2 regions of the Subtercola sp. PAMC28395 genome follow, and region 2 is predicted to be linked to the other one. Evidence: predicted binding sites of a transcription regulator. Region 2 holds the regulator's gene; the other holds the start of a gene.
The links. Region 2 encodes HrcA, which represses chaperone genes, less so after heat shock. Its sites were predicted from a motif close to TTNGCACTCGNNNNNNNCGAGTGCNAA; they were not measured.
Positions count from the first base shown of each region.

Region 1 (8,433 bases), 1.1 Mb from region 2:
CACCGCACCTCCGTGCGCAGCATTCCGAGGCTCCGGTCTTCGATCAGTTCGACCGCGTCAGATTCCTTCGGCGCATAGAAACTGGGCCAACCGCAGTGCGAGTCGAACTTCGTGTCGCTGCGAAACAGCTCCTGCCCGCACGCCTTACAGCGGTAGACACCTTCACGCTTCTCGTCGAGCAACTCACCCGTCCACGGGCGCTCGGTTGCTGCCTGCCGCAGTACCGCAAATTCCTCGGCGCTGAGCTCGCTCTTCCACTCATCGGTGGTCTTCGATACTTCGTACTCTGTCATGGTGTCCTCTCCAAACGCCTTCCATCATCACAGTAAACTCGAGCGCGTGCCTGACCATTCCATCATCCAGAAGACATGGAGCGAGCTCACAACCGATGAGCTGTACGCCATCCTGCGGCTTCGAACCGACGTCTTCTACGTCGAACAGAAGGTCGACGAGTCCGAATTGGATGATCGGGACAGGGAACCCGCAACGAAGCACGTGTGGATCGCCGACGCCGACAGGGTCGTCGCCTACCTCCGAGTCATCGAAGACGCGACTCCCGAATACCTCGACGCCACGAGGCTGATCGGCCGTGTCGTGGTGGCGCCAGCCTTCCGCGGGAAAGGGCTCGCCCAGCGTCTGCTCAGCGAAGTGATCGGTCAATTCGGCCATGAGGCCCTGCTGCTCCACTCCCAGAGTTACATCGCACCGCTCTACGCAGGCTTCGGCTTCGAACGCTTCGGCGAAGACTACGACGAGGCAGGAATCGTGCACACGTCCATGTACCGGGCAGGCATCTCCGCTTCCTGACGCTGCTGGGCGACCGCTTGGCGTGTACACACCGGATGCCAAGCGGCCGCGCTCTAGAATGAGCCATCGCAGGCAGTAGCAGGAAGTCGAGAGAGGTGGCGCGCGGTTATGGAGTCGATCCTCAGTGACCGCGACCGTCGGGTTCTCGAATTCGAGCGAGTCTGGTGGCAGCACTCCGGCGCGAAGGAGCAGGCCGTCCGCGATGAGTTCGGACTCTCACCGACCCGCTACTACCAGATCGTCGCGGCCCTCACCGATTCCTCAGCCGCCCTGACTTTTGACCCCATGCTCATCAAACGACTCCAGCGAGTGAGAGACACCCGAATGGCAGCCCGGTCGGCTCGCCTGCTCTCGCCTGGCGAATAAGAACGGCAGCCCCACCCTTCCATGGCTTCAGAACCACGCGATTCGTTCGACCGAATTCCTGCAGACGGCCTCCGCAGGGGTGTGCACCGCGGACCCCGACCGAAGGGCCGCGGATGGGTGACTTTCGCCTGGGCCGCCCTGGCGACCGGGCTGCTCGTCGGTCTCGGAGTCGTCGGCCTCTATGTTGTGAACAACGGGATCCAGTTCACCAGCAGCGGAACCAGTGCGGGCAGCTCCTCGGCAGTCGCCACCGACGCACCCGTGCCCACCCCCACCGCGACGCCCACCGTCGACCCGAAACTGACGGTGACCATCCTGAACGGTGCCGGCGTCGAAGGACTCGCGACGCGAGCGGGCACGCGGGCGACGGCCGGTGGATGGTCGGTGGGCGCTGAAGCGAACGCGAGCGCCTCCGACGTGGCCACGTCGACGGTCTATTACGCGAAGGCAGAGAACGAGGGCGCGGCCAAGGGCCTTGCAGCAACGCTCGGCGGAATAGCAGTGGCGCAGTCTGACCAGTTTGCCGGCGCGGACCTCACCGCCGTTCTCGGCGCCGACTACGCCGAATAGCCCGGGTACCCCTTCCGTGAGGGTGCCGTATTTCGTGCGTGTTTAATTCTTGTTGAATTGTCGTCACGTGATCGTGATTTCGCCGAATGCACCGTTTTACTTGTGAAACGGATCATTTCGCCCGAAATGATGGTGAGTAACACAGCAACTGGGAGTAACAATGGCGAACGGAACCGTCAAGTGGTTCAACGCTGAAAAAGGCTACGGCTTTATCACGGTGGAGGGAGGCGGGCAGGATGTGTTCGTTCACTACTCCGCGATCGACATGGGGGGATACAAAGTTCTCGAAGAGGGCCAGCAGGTGATCTTCGAAGTGGGAACGGGCTCGAAGGGACCGCAGGCAGAGTCGGTACGCCTGGCGTAACCTCGCAATCTCACGTGATCGTTGGTTGAGTAGCGCAAAGCGCGTATCGAAACCGTCGTCCTTCTTGGGTGTCACTTGCACTCGGCCCTGTCGAGTGCCAGTATTGGTGTTAGCACTCGCACTACCTGAGTGCTAGACCTTTATGAATCTTTCATGACGCCCGGGAGGGACGAGAAACACACATGGCAAAGATTATTGCTTTCGACGAAGAGGCCAGACGCGGCCTCGAGCGTGGACTCAACATTTTGGCTGACGCCGTCAAGGTCACGCTTGGCCCGCGCGGTCGCAACGTCGTCCTCGAGAAGAAGTGGGGTGCGCCCACCATCACGAACGATGGTGTGTCCATCGCCAAAGAGATCGAACTCGACGACCCCTACGAGAAGATCGGCGCCGAGCTGGTCAAAGAGGTCGCGAAGAAGACTGACGACGTCGCCGGCGACGGAACGACGACCGCTACGGTTCTCGCCCAGGCGCTGGTTCGCGAAGGCCTGCGCAACGTCGCAGCCGGTGCAGACCCGATCAGCCTGAAGAAGGGCATCGAGAAGGCTGTTGCAGCCGTCATCGCCGAGCTCGTGAAGAACGCCAAAGAGATCGAGACCAAGGAAGAGATCGCCGCAACCGCATCGATCTCTGCTGGTGACACCGAGATCGGCGCACTGATCGCTGAGGCGATCGACAAGGTCGGTAAAGAGGGTGTTGTCACCGTCGAGGAGTCGAACACGTTCGGCACCGAGCTCGAGCTGACTGAGGGCATGCGCTTCGACAAGGGTTACCTGTCGCAGTACTTCGTCACCGACCCTGACCGCCAGGAAGCCGTCTTCGAAGACCCCTACATCCTGATCGTCAACTCGAAGGTCTCGCAGATCAAAGACCTGCTGCCGATCGTCGACAAGGTCATCCAGGCCAACAAGCAGCTTCTCATCATTGCTGAGGACGTCGATGGCGAAGCACTCGCCACGCTCGTCGTCAACAAGATCCGCGGCATCTTCAAGTCGGTTGCCGTCAAGGCTCCGGGCTTCGGTGACCGTCGCAAGGCGCAGCTGCAGGACATCGCCATTCTCACCGGTGGACAGGTCATCTCAGAAGAGGTCGGCCTCAAGCTCGAGAACGTCACGCTCGACCTCCTGGGCCGCGCACGCAAGGTCGTCATCACCAAAGATGAGACCACCATCGTCGAAGGTGCCGGCGACGCCGAGCTCATCGCCGGTCGCGTGCAGCAGATCCGCAACGAGATCGAGAACACTGACAGCGACTACGACCGTGAGAAGCTCCAGGAGCGTCTCGCGAAGCTCGCTGGTGGCGTTGCGGTCATCAAGGCCGGAGCAGCGACCGAGGTCGAGCTCAAGGAGCGCAAGCACCGCATCGAAGATGCAGTGCGCAACGCCAAGGCTGCCGTCGAAGAGGGCATCGTCGCCGGTGGTGGCGTCGCTCTCATCCAGGCTGGCAAGACCGCATTCGAGAAGCTCACGCTGACCGGTGACGAAGCGACCGGCGCGAACATCGTGAAGGTTGCGATCGACGCTCCGCTCAAGCAGATCGCTGTCAACGCAGGCCTCGAGCCCGGTGTTGTCGCCGAGAAGGTGCGCAACCTTCCCGTCGGATGGGGCCTCAACGCCGCAACCGGTGAGTACGTCGACATGTTGGCTGCCGGAATCAACGACCCGGTGAAGGTGACGCGCTCTGCCCTGCAGAACGCTGCATCCATCGCGGGTCTGTTCCTCACCACAGAGGTTGTCGTCGCTGACAAGCCTGAGCGTCACCCCGCTCCGGTCGGCGACCCCAGCGGTGGCATGGACTTCTGATCTAGCTGCAAAAAAGCGGGTCTGCCCTTCGGGGCAGGCCCGCTTTTTCTATGCGCCGCCGCCCCTGCGGCGCATGCCGGGAGGACTTTGCGGTTCCGTCGTTGTTTCCCCGGGCCGCAAAGTAAGCGACGTACACGCCGCCGCTTCCTTTCGACCCCGTTGCTTGGCTGTGCGCCGCCGCCCCTGCGGCGCATGCCGGGAGAACTTTGCGGTTCCGTCGTTGTTTCCGCGGGGCCGCAAAGGAAGCGACGTACACGCCGCCGCTTCCTTTCGACCCCGTTGCTTGGCTGTGCGCCGCCGCCCCTGCGGCGCATGCCGGGAGGACTTTGCGGTTCCGTCGTTGTTTCCCGGGGCCGCAAAGTAAGCGACATACACGCCGCCGCTTCCCGCCGGCCTCGCCACGGTGCCGCTGCGTGCGCTTCGTCGCTTCCCGTCGGCCTCGGCCCGCAGCCTTCGTTGTGCGGCTGCCCTTCTCCTGCGTGGCTTCCGCGTCGGGCTTCAGCGCGCCGGGGCGATCTCGAAGCGGCGTCCGGTCACTCGGGTCGTGTTTCGCTCAGGCGGTAGCTGGGGCCGTGCCCGGAGCTGAGGAGGCAACGATCGGGGCCAGTGGGAGGGTGACGCGGAATGTCGCGCCGCCTCCCGTAGTCTCGACGGCCTCGACGGTGCCGTGGTGTGCAGCGATGATCGACGACACGATCGCGAGCCCGAGGCCACTGCCGCCCGTCTCGCGGGTGCGGGAGGAGTCCGCACGCCAGAACCGCTGGAAGATCTTCTCGCGGATCTGCGGCGGGATTCCCTCTCCGTGGTCGATGACGTCGAGGATGGCCACGCGCCGGGCCTCGTCGACCTGGATCGACACCTCGATGGGGCTGTCTGAGGGGGTGAACCGCAGAGCGTTGCCGATGAGATTCGCGACGACCTGGCGGATCTTGTTCTCGTCAGCCATGACGATCGGTGCGACACCGCCTCGGTCCTCGGAATCAATGCTCGACAACGCGACGTCAGCGGGCACCAGCTCCACGGGAGCTCCCGTTCTCGGGTCGACGGGAGCAACCACTCCTGTGCGAGGCCGACGCCTGAGTCGTGCGAGGGTCGCGCCCGCGAATCCGATCGGCCCGGTCAGGTTGCTGGCCTTCTCGTCGGCGCCCGAGAGCGGGTTCTGACCAGCGACTGCCGCATCACCCGTCATTCCGACCGGCGGGTTCGTAGCGGAGTCGACGGCCGGTACGAAGCTGACAGGCTGCGACGACCGGGGCAGGATGATCGACACGACACGTTCGGGGCTGGAGGCCCGGGCATCCAATGCGGCATCGACAGCGATCGGTACCAGGTCGATGCGCTCGAGGTTCATCGGCCGGGTCTCGTCGAGGCGGGCGAGTTCGAGAAGGTCTTCGACGAGCGCGCCCATGCGGATCGCTTCTTTCTCGATGCGGTCCATGGCTTTGGCGACCTCTTCGGGGGTCTGGAGCGCACCCATGCGGTAGAGCTCGGCGTAACCCCGCACAGACACCAGGGGAGTGCGAAGTTCATGGCTGGCATCGCCGACGAAGCGCCTCATCTGGTCGATGGTCTTCGCCCGGTCGGTGAAGGCCGTGTCGATCCGGCTCAGCATGGTGTTGAGTGAACGGTTGAGTCGGCCGACTTCGGTGTTCGGGGTGTCACCGGCCATGCGCTGGCTGAAGTCCCCGTTGGCGATTTCAGCGGCCGTCTTCTCGACGGCGCGCAGGGGAGTGAAAGTGCTGCTGACCAGGAGCCGGGTGAGCATGGCGCCGAGCACCACGACGCCGACCCCGAAGGCGAGGAAGATCGAAAGGTATGTAGTGGTGACACTGTCGGTCTTCTCGAGCGACGAAGCGATGACCAGGGTGCCGTAGCTGCCGTCCTGCAGGCCCACGGTGCGCACGGCAGCGTGCCACTCGGTCTTACCACCCGTGGAGGAGAGGATGAAGACGGGGGACTGTGCCTGGGCATCGAGCGACGGAGTGGTGGGCAGCCCGGTGACTGACGGTTCTTCTGACGCGGGCTGCGAGCCCCAGTTGTTCACGGTGACAGAGCCGTTCGGCCCGATCAGGGCTACGTAGTACTCCTTCGGAGCTGACTCGACGTCATCGAGTTTGAACAGCAGGGCGCTTGCCCCAGAGCCGAGGAACGGCGAGATGTCGGTGTAGGCGCCGCGTAACTGCGAATCGACCTGGTTCAGGAGGTACGACCTCAGCACCGTCATCGTTCCGATTCCCGCGATGATGAGCCCGAACGTCAGCATCAGCACTGTCACACCGGTTATCTTGGTGCGCAGTGAAATCGAGTTCCAGAACGTGGAGGGAGAGACGGCCATGAGTGCCTAACAGATTACGCTGTGGTCGCTGTGGAGATGATGTGCCCCGCCTGGCCTGTCACCGTCGCGGTGTGCGATTCACTTGGCAGGAAGGCAGTGCCGGAGGTCATCACGAACCCGGCGCCCAGCGGGCGCGGCACCTATTCAGACCTTGCTGACCTTCAGCATGTACCCGAAGCCCCGCTTGGTCTGGATCAACGACTCTTCGGAGTACTGGTCGAGCTTGCGGCGCAGGTAGGAGATGTATGACTCCACGATGCCGGCGTCGCCGTTGAAGTCGTATTCCCACACGTGGTCGAGAATCTGGGCCTTCGAAAGCACCCGGTTGGGGTTCAGCATGAGGTAGCGCAGCAGCTTGAACTCCGTCGGGCTCAGCTCGATCGCCGTGTCTGCCACGAACACCTCGTGGGTGTCCTGGTCCATGGTGAGTTCACCGGCGCGGATGATCGCATCTTCGTCGGCCTGCATCGTACGACGCAGAATCGCCTTGATGCGGGCCACGATCTCGTCGAGACTGAACGGTTTGGTGACGTAGTCGTCGCCGCCGACGGTGAGGCCGGTGATCTTGTCTTCGGTGTCGTCTTTGGCGGTGAGAAAGAGAATGGGCGCGGTGTACCCGGCGGCACGCAGTCGCTTGGTGACACCGAAACCGTTCATGTCGGGCAGCATGACGTCGAGAATGATCAGGTCCGGCTCTTCTTCGAGCACGGCGGAGATGGTCTGGGCTCCGTTGCTGACGGCTCGAACCGCAAAGCCGGCGAAGCGCAGGCTGGTGGTGAGCAGGTCGCGGATGTTCGGCTCGTCGTCGACGATGAGAATGCGTGGTCCGGTCATGCCTCTATTATCTGCAGGTACGCTGAATGCTTCCTGAGAGTTAGATCAAGGCGAATTGCGCCTACTGGCCGCGCCACTGCTGAAGGTTCGCGGTGGAACGCTGTGGTTACGCGGCCAGGGACTGGGCATCCAGAATCGTGTAGCTGTAGCCCTGCTCGGCGAGAAAACGCTGCCGGTTCTGGGCGAAATCCTGGTCGACGGTGTCGCGGGCCACCAGCGTGTAGAAGTTCGCAGAAAGACCTGACTCCTTCGGGCGGAGCAGGCGACCGAGACGCTGGGCCTCCTCCTGCCGGGAACCGAACGAACCGGAGACCTGAATCGCCACGGTGGCCTCGGGCAGATCGACGGAGAAGTTGGCGACCTTGCTGACGACAAGAATGGGCTCGTCGCCGTCTCTGAAGGCCTGGTACAGGCGCTCCCTTTCGACAATGGGTGTCGAGCCGGTGAGCTCGGGCACGCCCAGCTCGGCGGCGAGCGTGTCGAGCTGGTCGAGGTACTGGCCGATGACGAGAATGCGCTCGCCGTGGTGTTTCGCAACGAGCTGCTTCACGACGTCGAGTTTGGCGGGTGCTGTCGCAGCGAGCCGGTAGCGCTCATCGTCGGAGGCGGCGGCGTAGATGAGCCGGTCGGTCTGGGGCAGGTCGATGCGGACCTCGAAGCATTCGGCCGGCGAGATGAACCCCTGCGCCTCGATCTCCTTCCAGGGGGCGTCGAAGCGTTTCGGCCCGATCAGGCTGAACACATCGCCTTCCCGGCCGTCTTCGCGCACCAGGGTGGCCGTGAGGCCGAGCCGACGTCGGGCCTGCAGCTCGGCTGTGAGCTTGAAGACGGGTGCGGGCAGCAGATGCACCTCGTCGTAGACGACCAGCCCCCAGTCAAGGGCGTCGAGGAGCTCCAGGTGCGCGTAGGCGCCCTTCCTCTTGGCTGTGAGGATCTGGTAGGTCGCGATGGTCACGGGCTTGACCTCCTTGACCTGGCCGGAGTACTCGCCGATCTCGTCTTCGGTCAGCGAGGTGCGCTTGAGCAGTTCTGAACGCCACTGGCGGGCAGAGACCGTGTTCGTCACGAGGATGAGCGTGTTGGTCTTCGCGGTGGCCATTGCGCCGGCGCCGACCAACGTCTTGCCGGCGCCGCAGGGGAGTACCACGACGCCTGAACCGCGTTCGAAGAAGTTGTCGATGGCCTTCTGCTGGTAGTCGCGCAGGTGCCAGCCGTCTTCGGCAAGCGAGATCTCGTGCGGGGTACCCGGGGTGTATCCGGCGAAATCTTCTGCAGGCCACCCGAGCTTGGTGAGCTCCTGCTTCAGCTGCCCCCGGGCCCAGGGCTCGATCACGTAGGTGTCTGACGCCAGCTTC
Region 1 is NZ_CP076547.1:30,559-38,991, reverse strand. It holds gene msrB (peptide-methionine (R)-S-oxide reductase MsrB) at 1-293, opposite strand, end outside; gene KPL76_RS00210 (GNAT family N-acetyltransferase) at 340-807, shown strand; gene KPL76_RS00205 (DUF3263 domain-containing protein) at 916-1,173, shown strand; gene KPL76_RS00200 (LytR C-terminal domain-containing protein) at 1,195-1,743, shown strand; gene KPL76_RS00195 (cold-shock protein) at 1,904-2,107, shown strand; gene groL (chaperonin GroEL) at 2,290-3,909, shown strand; gene KPL76_RS00185 (HAMP domain-containing sensor histidine kinase) at 4,463-6,244, opposite strand; gene KPL76_RS14840 (hypothetical protein) at 6,259-6,384, opposite strand; gene KPL76_RS00180 (response regulator transcription factor) at 6,389-7,078, opposite strand; gene KPL76_RS00175 (DNA repair helicase XPB) at 7,185-8,433, opposite strand, start outside.
Region 1: a site for HrcA is predicted at 2,217-2,243, ahead of groL (chaperonin GroEL). Genes of this name have one in related genera too.

Region 2 (8,433 bases):
CGGTAGGTCGGGCAGCCAATAGGCGAGGATTCCCGTACTCAGGGGTAGCGGGAGACGGCGCGGGAATAGTACTCGTCACTTCCCGAGAACCCTCCGCGCACGGCTGAGTCCCCAATTCGGAGGTCGAGTGATGCCCACCACTCGAGTCCGCCCTCGTCGGCGATTCGACCCAGGAACTGCTGGTACATCGGTTGTACCCGATCACGCGCGGCCTCCGTCGAGTCGTAGATGGCGTCGATCAGGAAGGGTTTCGCCGAAAATCTGCCCAACGTGTATGCCCATGCTGCGTTGAGCCAATTGAAGCCTTCGAGGCCCATCGCTTCGCGACCCAGGATGCTCGCGTAGAGGGCATCGACGAAGGCGCCGTCGTTCGGGGGAGCGTTGTACCGAGCGGCAGCGCGAGCGTAGAACTCGTCCGAGTTGTAGAAGGCTTTACTCATGTCGTCGGTGGTAACGACCCCACGGCGTAACGCATCGAGCCACCACGATTCGCCGGTGGGATCTGGGTCCCGGCCGAGCACAGTGCGGTAGGTGGCGGTGATGCGGATCAGACGATACTCATCGCTGTTAGCAAATGAATCAGCAATGGTGCGGCGAGGCGCGCCCGCAGCCAATCGTGTGCTCCAGAATCCGACCTCATCAGGCGAGGGCTGTCTGCCGAGAAAGTCAGCGTAGAGAGAGGTGACAAAAGCATCGCGGGGGGCGAGCTGGATCGTGGAAGCTACTGCCGGATCGCCCGATGCGCGTACGGGCTGGGCCGCCATCGCACCGGCAGAGCCGACAAGCGTGCTCAGCACGAGCGCAGTCGAGACCAGCGCAGTCAACGCAACACGGACAGTCTTCGTCGTCATGATCCCAGCTTCCCCCGATGTGGACCCATTGTGCCGTTCAGATTAGCGCACGAGCGAACCTCTCGCACGAACAGCGATAATGGATCACGTGGCAGAGACAGAACGACGAACCAGGTCGACGCACAACGGGCAATCGCTGAGCTATGCGGCGATCGGCGCGAGCCAGGCCGACGACCTGATGTACTACCCGCCGAAAGGTTTCAGACCGTTCGAGTCACGTGCGCGCCTCGGGTCTGGCGACGAGCGGTTCGAGTCGGCCGCCGAGGCGGTGTTGACCTGGGGAATCCAGCGCGGCAGTGGCATGCAGATCGAGAACATCGAGCTGCCTCCGGCGAGCGACACCGACTACGCCGGGCTCACTTACGATGCGGCGGGAATGCCCATAGCCCCCCGGGGACTCGACGAAGACCAGACCTACACCGAAGACGGCACACCGCACGTTGCTCCCGGTGTTTCGGCCGAACTGGTCGTCCACGTCTTCGGGGTGCGATTCGTCGCACCGGTGCGGGTGGTCTCGGTGACGAGCGACACCCACCGGGTCGGCTTCGCCTACGGTACGCTCCCCGGCCACCCCGCCATGGGTGAAGAGAGTTTCATGGTCGATCACCACGACGACGACTCGGTGTGGGTGGTCATCCGTGGCTTCTCCAAGCCGAGTTCCTGGTTCTACCGGCTGGGTTCGCCTCTGCTCCGGTGGCAGCAGCGCAAGGCGACAAAAGAATACCTGCGCGCGTTGTTGCCCGCCCGCGCGTGATCGGACGCATCGACAAACGCAGGGAGGCGGCACGTGGGTAGCGCGCTTCCGCTCGGCGACCCCGCTCCGCCGGACGGACTGCTGCCGGAGTCGGCCGCCGAACGCGCCAACGGGCATCCATTCGGCGTGTATCTGCACGTGCCCTTCTGCCGGGTCCGCTGCGGGTACTGCGACTTCAACACGTACACCTCGAGCGAACTGCGCGGCGCCAAGCAGGTCGACTACGCCGGGCAGGCCGTGCTCGAGGTTGCCCTCGCCGACCGGATTCTGACCGAGTCGGGCGTGAAGCGTCGCCCAGTCTCGACGGTGTTCTTCGGCGGCGGTACTCCGACCCTGCTGCCCAGCCATCAGCTCATCGACATGCTCGACGCCGTGCGCACCACCTGGGGCTTGGAGCCCGGGGCTGAGGTCACGACCGAAGCCAACCCCGATTCAGTGGATGCCCGCTACCTGAACGAGCTGGCTGAAGCCGGGTTCACACGGGTGAGCTTCGGAATGCAGTCTGCGGTTCCGCACGTGCTCCGAACGCTCGACCGCACGCACACGCCCGAACGGGTTCCCCAGGTGGTGCGGTGGGCGCGGGACGCCGGCCTGCAGGTGAGCCTCGACCTCATCTACGGGACCCCGGGCGAGAGCCTCGACGACTGGCAGACCTCGCTCGACGCCGCGCTGCAGCTCGAACCAGACCACCTCTCGGCCTACGCCCTGATCGTCGAGCAGGGCACCAAGCTCGCGCGGCAGATCCGCTCGGGGGAGTACCCCGAACCCGACGACGATCTCGAAGCCGACATGTACGAGCTGCTGGATGCCCGGCTCCGCTCGCACGGTTACGAGTGGTACGAGGTGAGCAACTGGGCGCGCGGATCGGGTCGCGGGCCGCGAGCCGGCGCTGCCCCCGTCACCCCCAGCGACGTCGTGCTCGATTCCGAGTACGAGTCGCACCGGTCACGCCACAATCTCGCCTATTGGCAGGGTCACGACTGGTGGGGTATCGGCCCGGGTGCCCACAGCCATGTCGGCGGCACGAGGTGGTGGAACGTCAAACACCCGGCGGCCTACGCCGATCGGATGCTCGCCGGGCTGTCACCGGCGGCAGGCCGGGAGACGCCCGACGCCCAAGCACGCGAGTTGGAGCGGGTTCTGCTGCAGGCGCGCATCCGCCACGGCCTCCGGATCTCCTCGCTCGGTGACGCAGCACGACGCGAAGTGGCCGGCCTCATCGCCGACGAGCTGATCGTGCCGAAGTCGGCGTTTGCGGGCACGATCGAGCTGACCGTGCGCGGTCGCCTGCTGGCAGACGCTGTGGTTCGCCGGCTCACAGCCTGATCGGGCAGAACGTGAGTCATTGGCCTCGGCGGTGCCGAATGAGATCAGTGCACGAATGAGATCAGTGCACGAATGAGATCAGTGCACGAATGTGATCGTGCACCACGCCGGGTAGACGTAGAGTTCGCCCCGGTTGGCCGCGATCGCAGCCATGATGCTGAAGACGATGACGAGCACGGCACCGCCGAGAGCGGCGACCAGGCCGATGACCAGAATCGGGATGCCGATGAGTACGATCAGTAGGAACGAGCCGATCATGGTGATGATGGCCGCTGCCACCTGCAGGATGATCATCGTGACCTGGAAGTTCAGCGCCGTTCGGGTGTGATCCCGAACGAACAGCCCGCGGTCTTTGAGCACCAGAAAACCGATGAGCGACGGAAGTGCGCCGAACACGATTCCGCCGAGGTGGATGAGCGTCGCCCAGAGGCGCTGGTCGCTGGGATTCATCGGCTGCGGCGGCGCATACTGCAGCGGAGCGGGCGACACGGGCGGCTCGGAAGCGGGAGGCTGGTACGTCACCCCTGCAGCTTAAACGACGGAGCGCCCCCCGCGATAGAGCCCAATGGGAGGGGCGCTCGGCCGTCGAGTGAACGCCGGCAGTGGGGGAGTCCTCGCGTTACTTGATCCAGCGATAGTTCAGCGGGTAGCGGTACGTGCCACCACCGTTGACCCGGACTCCGCCGATGATCGCGAAGATGAGGTTCACGATGAGCACGGCGAAAACCAGCAGGCCGAAGAGAAGCCCGATGAACGGGATGATGCCCAGGATGTTCAGCACGACCACTGCTCCGGTCACATTGATGGTCCAGTTGAGGGCTTCCTTGCTCTCCTGGTTGACCAGGGGGCCGCGATCTTTGAAGACCAGGTAGATGACCAGGGCAGGAATCAGCAGGATGATGTTGCCGAAGTGAGCGAGCGACGCCCACAGTTTGTCGTCTGATTGCGACAACGGAGCGGCGGGTGCCGCAGCGTAGCCCTGCGCAGGCGGCGGCGGGACGGGCTGACCCGAGTTGGGGTCATACGGCGGGGTTGCGTTGGGATCAGACATTTTCGTGTGCGCCTTTCAGACGAATGTGGAAAAAAGCGATCTGCTTCTCTGTCACAGTGAGCGTGAGTCGATCCCCTCTCACCCATTGGGGCGCGCCGAACACGTTCAAGCACAAGATACTGCGAGGTGCCTACGCGGGGCAATGATCTTTACTCAGCGTGTCGTAATCTTCGGGCGATATATAATTGGCACTCTGATCATCGGAGTGCTAAACACGAGTTCGAGGAAGGCGGCATCGTTCATGGTTTCTGAGCGCAGCCTCGAAGTTCTCCGCGTCATCGTGCACGATTACGTGGCATCCAGAGAGCCCGTCGGCTCCAAGTCGATCGTCGACCGCCACTCCTTCGGTGTTTCCGCAGCCACGATCCGCAACGACATGGCCCTCCTCGAAGAGGAGGAGCTGATCGTGGCTCCGCACACCTCGTCGGGTCGCATACCCACAGACAAGGGCTATCGGCTCTTCGTCGATCATCTCGCAGACCTGAAGCCGCTCTCCGGCGCGCAACGGCAGGCGATCGAGACCTTTCTCGGTTCATCCGTCGACCTCGACGACGTACTGGCCCGCACTGTACGGTTGCTCTCCCAGCTCACGCAGCAGGTGGCGATGGTGCAGTACCCTTCGCTGTCGCAGGCGCGGGTCAGGCACGTCGAACTCGTGGCTCTTGCTCCCACCCGGCTGCTGTCTGTCGTCATCACCGACACCGGTCATGTCGAACAGCGAATCGTCGAGGTTCCCCTCGACACCGATGAGACTTTCCTGGCAGACGTCCGGGCCCGGGTGAATTCCGCAATCGCGGGGCTGGGTCTTGACGAGGCCGCCGGTGCGTTGGCGATCTTCCCGGCGCAGTTCGCACCCGGCAGGGCTTCTGCGGTGGCGATGATCACGACGGTTCTCGCCGAGCAGGTGGCTGCAAACCGCCAGGAGAAGCTGCTCATCGCCGGTGCGGCCAACCTGGTCCGGACCGAAGGCGACTTCGCCGGGAGTGTGCTCCCGGTACTCGAGGCCGTGGAGGAGCAGGTGGTGCTACTGCGTCTGTTCAGTGAGATGCAGGCTGACCAGTTCGGAATGTCGGTGAGCATCGGCAGGGAGAACGCCTCCTTCGGCCTGGCAGAGACCTCAGTGCTTGCCAGCGGCTACAGCTCTGCGGGTGGTGCGGTGGCACGACTCGGAGTCCTGGGGCCGACACGCATGGACTACTCCACGAACATCGCTGCGGTGCGAGCCGTGGCGCGATATCTCTCGAAGAGCCTCGGTGAGGCGTGAGCGACGCATAGTGCCGAGCTTCGAGAGGAGCCCCCGGCACCGCGCGAGCGAATCTTGTCTCCCATTCATCACAACATATTCCGTATCAAACAAAGGAGAAGCCCTTCGTGGCTGACCACTACGACGTTCTCGGTGTCGAGCGAACCGCGACGACCGACGAGATCAAGAAGGCCTACCGACGGTTGGCCCGCGAACTCCACCCCGATGTGAACTCGAGCCCCGACGCAGAAGAACGGTTCAAGTCCGTCACGCACGCCTACGACGTTCTCAGCGACCCCGGGCAGCGACAGTCCTACGACCGCGGGCCGCAGGCCGGCTTCGGCGGGGGTGCAGGCGGCGCCCAGGGTTTCGGCGGCTTCGGTGACATCTTCGAGACGTTCTTCGGTGGCCAGCAGGGCCAGAGCAGAGGCCCCCGGTCCCGTGCCGAACGGGGGCAGGATGCCCTGCTCCGCGTGGAGGTCGACCTCGGAGAGGTCATCTTCGGTACGCATCGTGACCTCGAGGTCGACACCGCCGTGTTGTGTGAGACCTGCAACGGTACCTGTGCCCAGCCAGGCACGCATGAAGTTACGTGCGACATCTGCCACGGCACCGGCCAGATCTCGCGCACGGTCCGTTCGCTGCTCGGCAACGTCATGACGAGTTCGCCCTGCGGCACGTGCCGTGGGTACGGAACGATCATCCCGAACCCCTGCGTCACGTGCCAGGGCCAGGGCCGCGTGCGCTCGCGCCGGGTCATCCCCGTCGACATTCCTGCGGGCGTCGACACCGGTCTTCGCCTCCAGATGCCTTCGCAGGGTGAAGTCGGGCCGGCCGGTGGCCCTCAGGGCGACCTCTACCTCGAGGTGAAGGTGCGCCACCACGATGTCTTCAGCCGCAACGGCGACGACCTGCTCTGCACTCTCGAGGTACAGATGTGGGATGCGGTGCTCGGCACGAACACCGTGGTCAAGGCGCTCGACGGCGACGTCGAGATCGAACTGCGGGCGGGCATCCAGAGTTCTGAGGTCGTCACGGTCAAATCACGGGGAGTGACCAAGCTGCGTGGTGGAGGTCGCGGTGACCTGAAGATCGGCATCCAGGTCGTCACGCCGACCAAGCTCGACCACAAGCAGAAAGACCTGGTCAAGCAGCTTGCTGCGGCTCACAAGTACCCGTCGCCGACGCTCGGGCAGTTCCAGCAGGGCCTGTTCTCGAAGCTCCGCGACAGGTTCATGAACTGACGCGTGGCCCCTTCGATGTGGCTTGCGGTTGGGGCATCCGGCCCGCGAGATGACGCTACACGCCTTCCGGCTCGTCAGCTGTGGGCGCGTGTCGCGTCAGTTCGACGTGGGCTCGCCCCGGCCGACTCCCAGCGCCACGCGCGCGGATAGGATTCTGCACGTGAGCTCTCTCTTTCTTCGCGACGATCTTGCCGCTGTGCCACACGAGGTCGGCGATGTGGTCGCGCTGCACGGTGATGAAGCGAAGCACGCGGTCACAGTGAACCGGCTGCGTGTCGGTCAGCACACCTCCATCGGCGATGGTGGTGGCCTGATCGTGAGAGGGCCGGTGGTCGGGGCTTCCGGGGCCGAGCTCACGATCGCTGTCACCGAGGTCACAGAAGAACGGATGCCCGGCCCCTCGCTCTGGCTGGTGCAGGCCCTGGCGAAGGGCGACCGCGATGAGCTCGCCATCCAGGCCGCGACAGAACTCGGCGTCGCCGGTGTCGTGCCGTGGAGTGCTGACCGGTCAGTGTCGCGCTGGGCGGGTGCCAAAGTGGCCAAAGGGGTCGAACGATGGCGGAGCATCGTTCGCGAGGCAGCAAAGCAGTCGATTCGCGCCTGGGTCCCCGATGTCGCTGAGCTGCACTCGACGCGCGACCTCGTGAAGCTGGCCGCCACCAGCCGCATGCTGCTTCTCGAGCCGACGGCGAGCCTCGCGCTGACCGACTTTTCGCTCGACGGTGAGGATGCTGCGGCCGACCTCGTTCTCGTCGTGGGGCCGGAGGGCGGCATCAGCGCGGGGGAGCTCGACGTCCTGACCCGGGCCGGTGCGATACCCGTTCGACTCGGAAACACGATTCTGCGCACGTCAACGGCCGGCCCGGCCGCGCTGGCGGTACTCAACGCCAGGCTGGGTCGCTGGTAGCACACGCAGCTCGTCGCTGGCGTTCCCCGCAGTGGGCGGGCTGCCTGTCAGGTGCCCGGCTTAAGATGGAGTCATGCCAGTTCCTGCCGAGCCGTCCATCTTCAGCCGCATTGTGGCTCGCGAGATCCCCGCGACGATCTATGCCGAGACAGACACACTGATCGCGATCGCCGACATCGCCCCCAAGGCACCGGTGCACATCCTGATCGTGCCGAAGACCGAAGAATACGCGAACGTCGTCGAGCTGGCGGCGGGTGATCCCGGGCTTCTCGCTGAGCTGGTCGCGCTCGCAGCCCAACTCGCCGCAGAACACGCCGAAGGGGACTTCCGACTGGTCTTCAACACCGGCGCGGGCGCTGGGCAGACGGTGTTCCACGTTCATGCCCACCTGCTCGCCGGTTCTCTCGAAGAAGGCTCCCTTGCCGGGTTCTGAAAACGGCCCGGGCACCAATAGACGCACCGCTGAGGCCGTGGTGCACGTCGACGGGCTGGCCATGGTCAGGCTGCTCGGCCCTCAAGATCGTCTCGTGACACTGGTCGAGAAGCAGTTTCCGAGCGTCAGCCTGCACAGCCGGGGCAATGAGATCACTTTGACCGGCCCCGCTGGCGACGTCGAAGCTGCAGAACGCCTCGTCGAAGAATTGGTTCAGATGGTCAGGGCAGGTAACGACGAACTCACCGAGATCGAGGTGACTGCTTCGGCGCGCATGCTCGACTCCGACCGGGCATCGAGCCCCTCTGACACGCTCGGCCAGCCGATCGTCACTACCCGCGGAAAATCGGTGCGTGCGAAGACGCTCGGGCAGAAGAACTACGTCGACGCGATCGACGAGAACACGATCGTCTTCGGCATCGGGCCCGCGGGAACGGGCAAGACGTACCTCGCGATGGCCAAGGCTGTGCAGGCACTCCAGCGCAAGGAGGTCAACCGCATCATCCTGACGCGGCCGGCCGTCGAGGCGGGTGAACGCCTGGGTTATCTGCCCGGTTCCCTCACCGACAAGATCGATCCATACCTGAGGCCCCTCTTCGATGCACTCAACGAAATGCTCGATCC
Region 2 is NZ_CP076547.1:2,097,344-2,105,776, forward strand. It holds gene KPL76_RS09665 (DUF4214 domain-containing protein) at 39-851, opposite strand; gene KPL76_RS09670 (DUF1990 family protein) at 940-1,605, shown strand; gene KPL76_RS09675 (coproporphyrinogen-III oxidase family protein) at 1,639-2,931, shown strand; gene KPL76_RS09680 (DUF4870 domain-containing protein) at 3,010-3,453, opposite strand; gene KPL76_RS09685 (DUF4870 domain-containing protein) at 3,551-3,982, opposite strand; gene hrcA (heat-inducible transcriptional repressor HrcA) at 4,224-5,246, shown strand; gene dnaJ (molecular chaperone DnaJ) at 5,354-6,469, shown strand; gene KPL76_RS09700 (16S rRNA (uracil(1498)-N(3))-methyltransferase) at 6,630-7,376, shown strand; gene KPL76_RS09705 (HIT domain-containing protein) at 7,450-7,809, shown strand; gene KPL76_RS09710 (PhoH family protein) at 7,796-8,433, shown strand, end outside.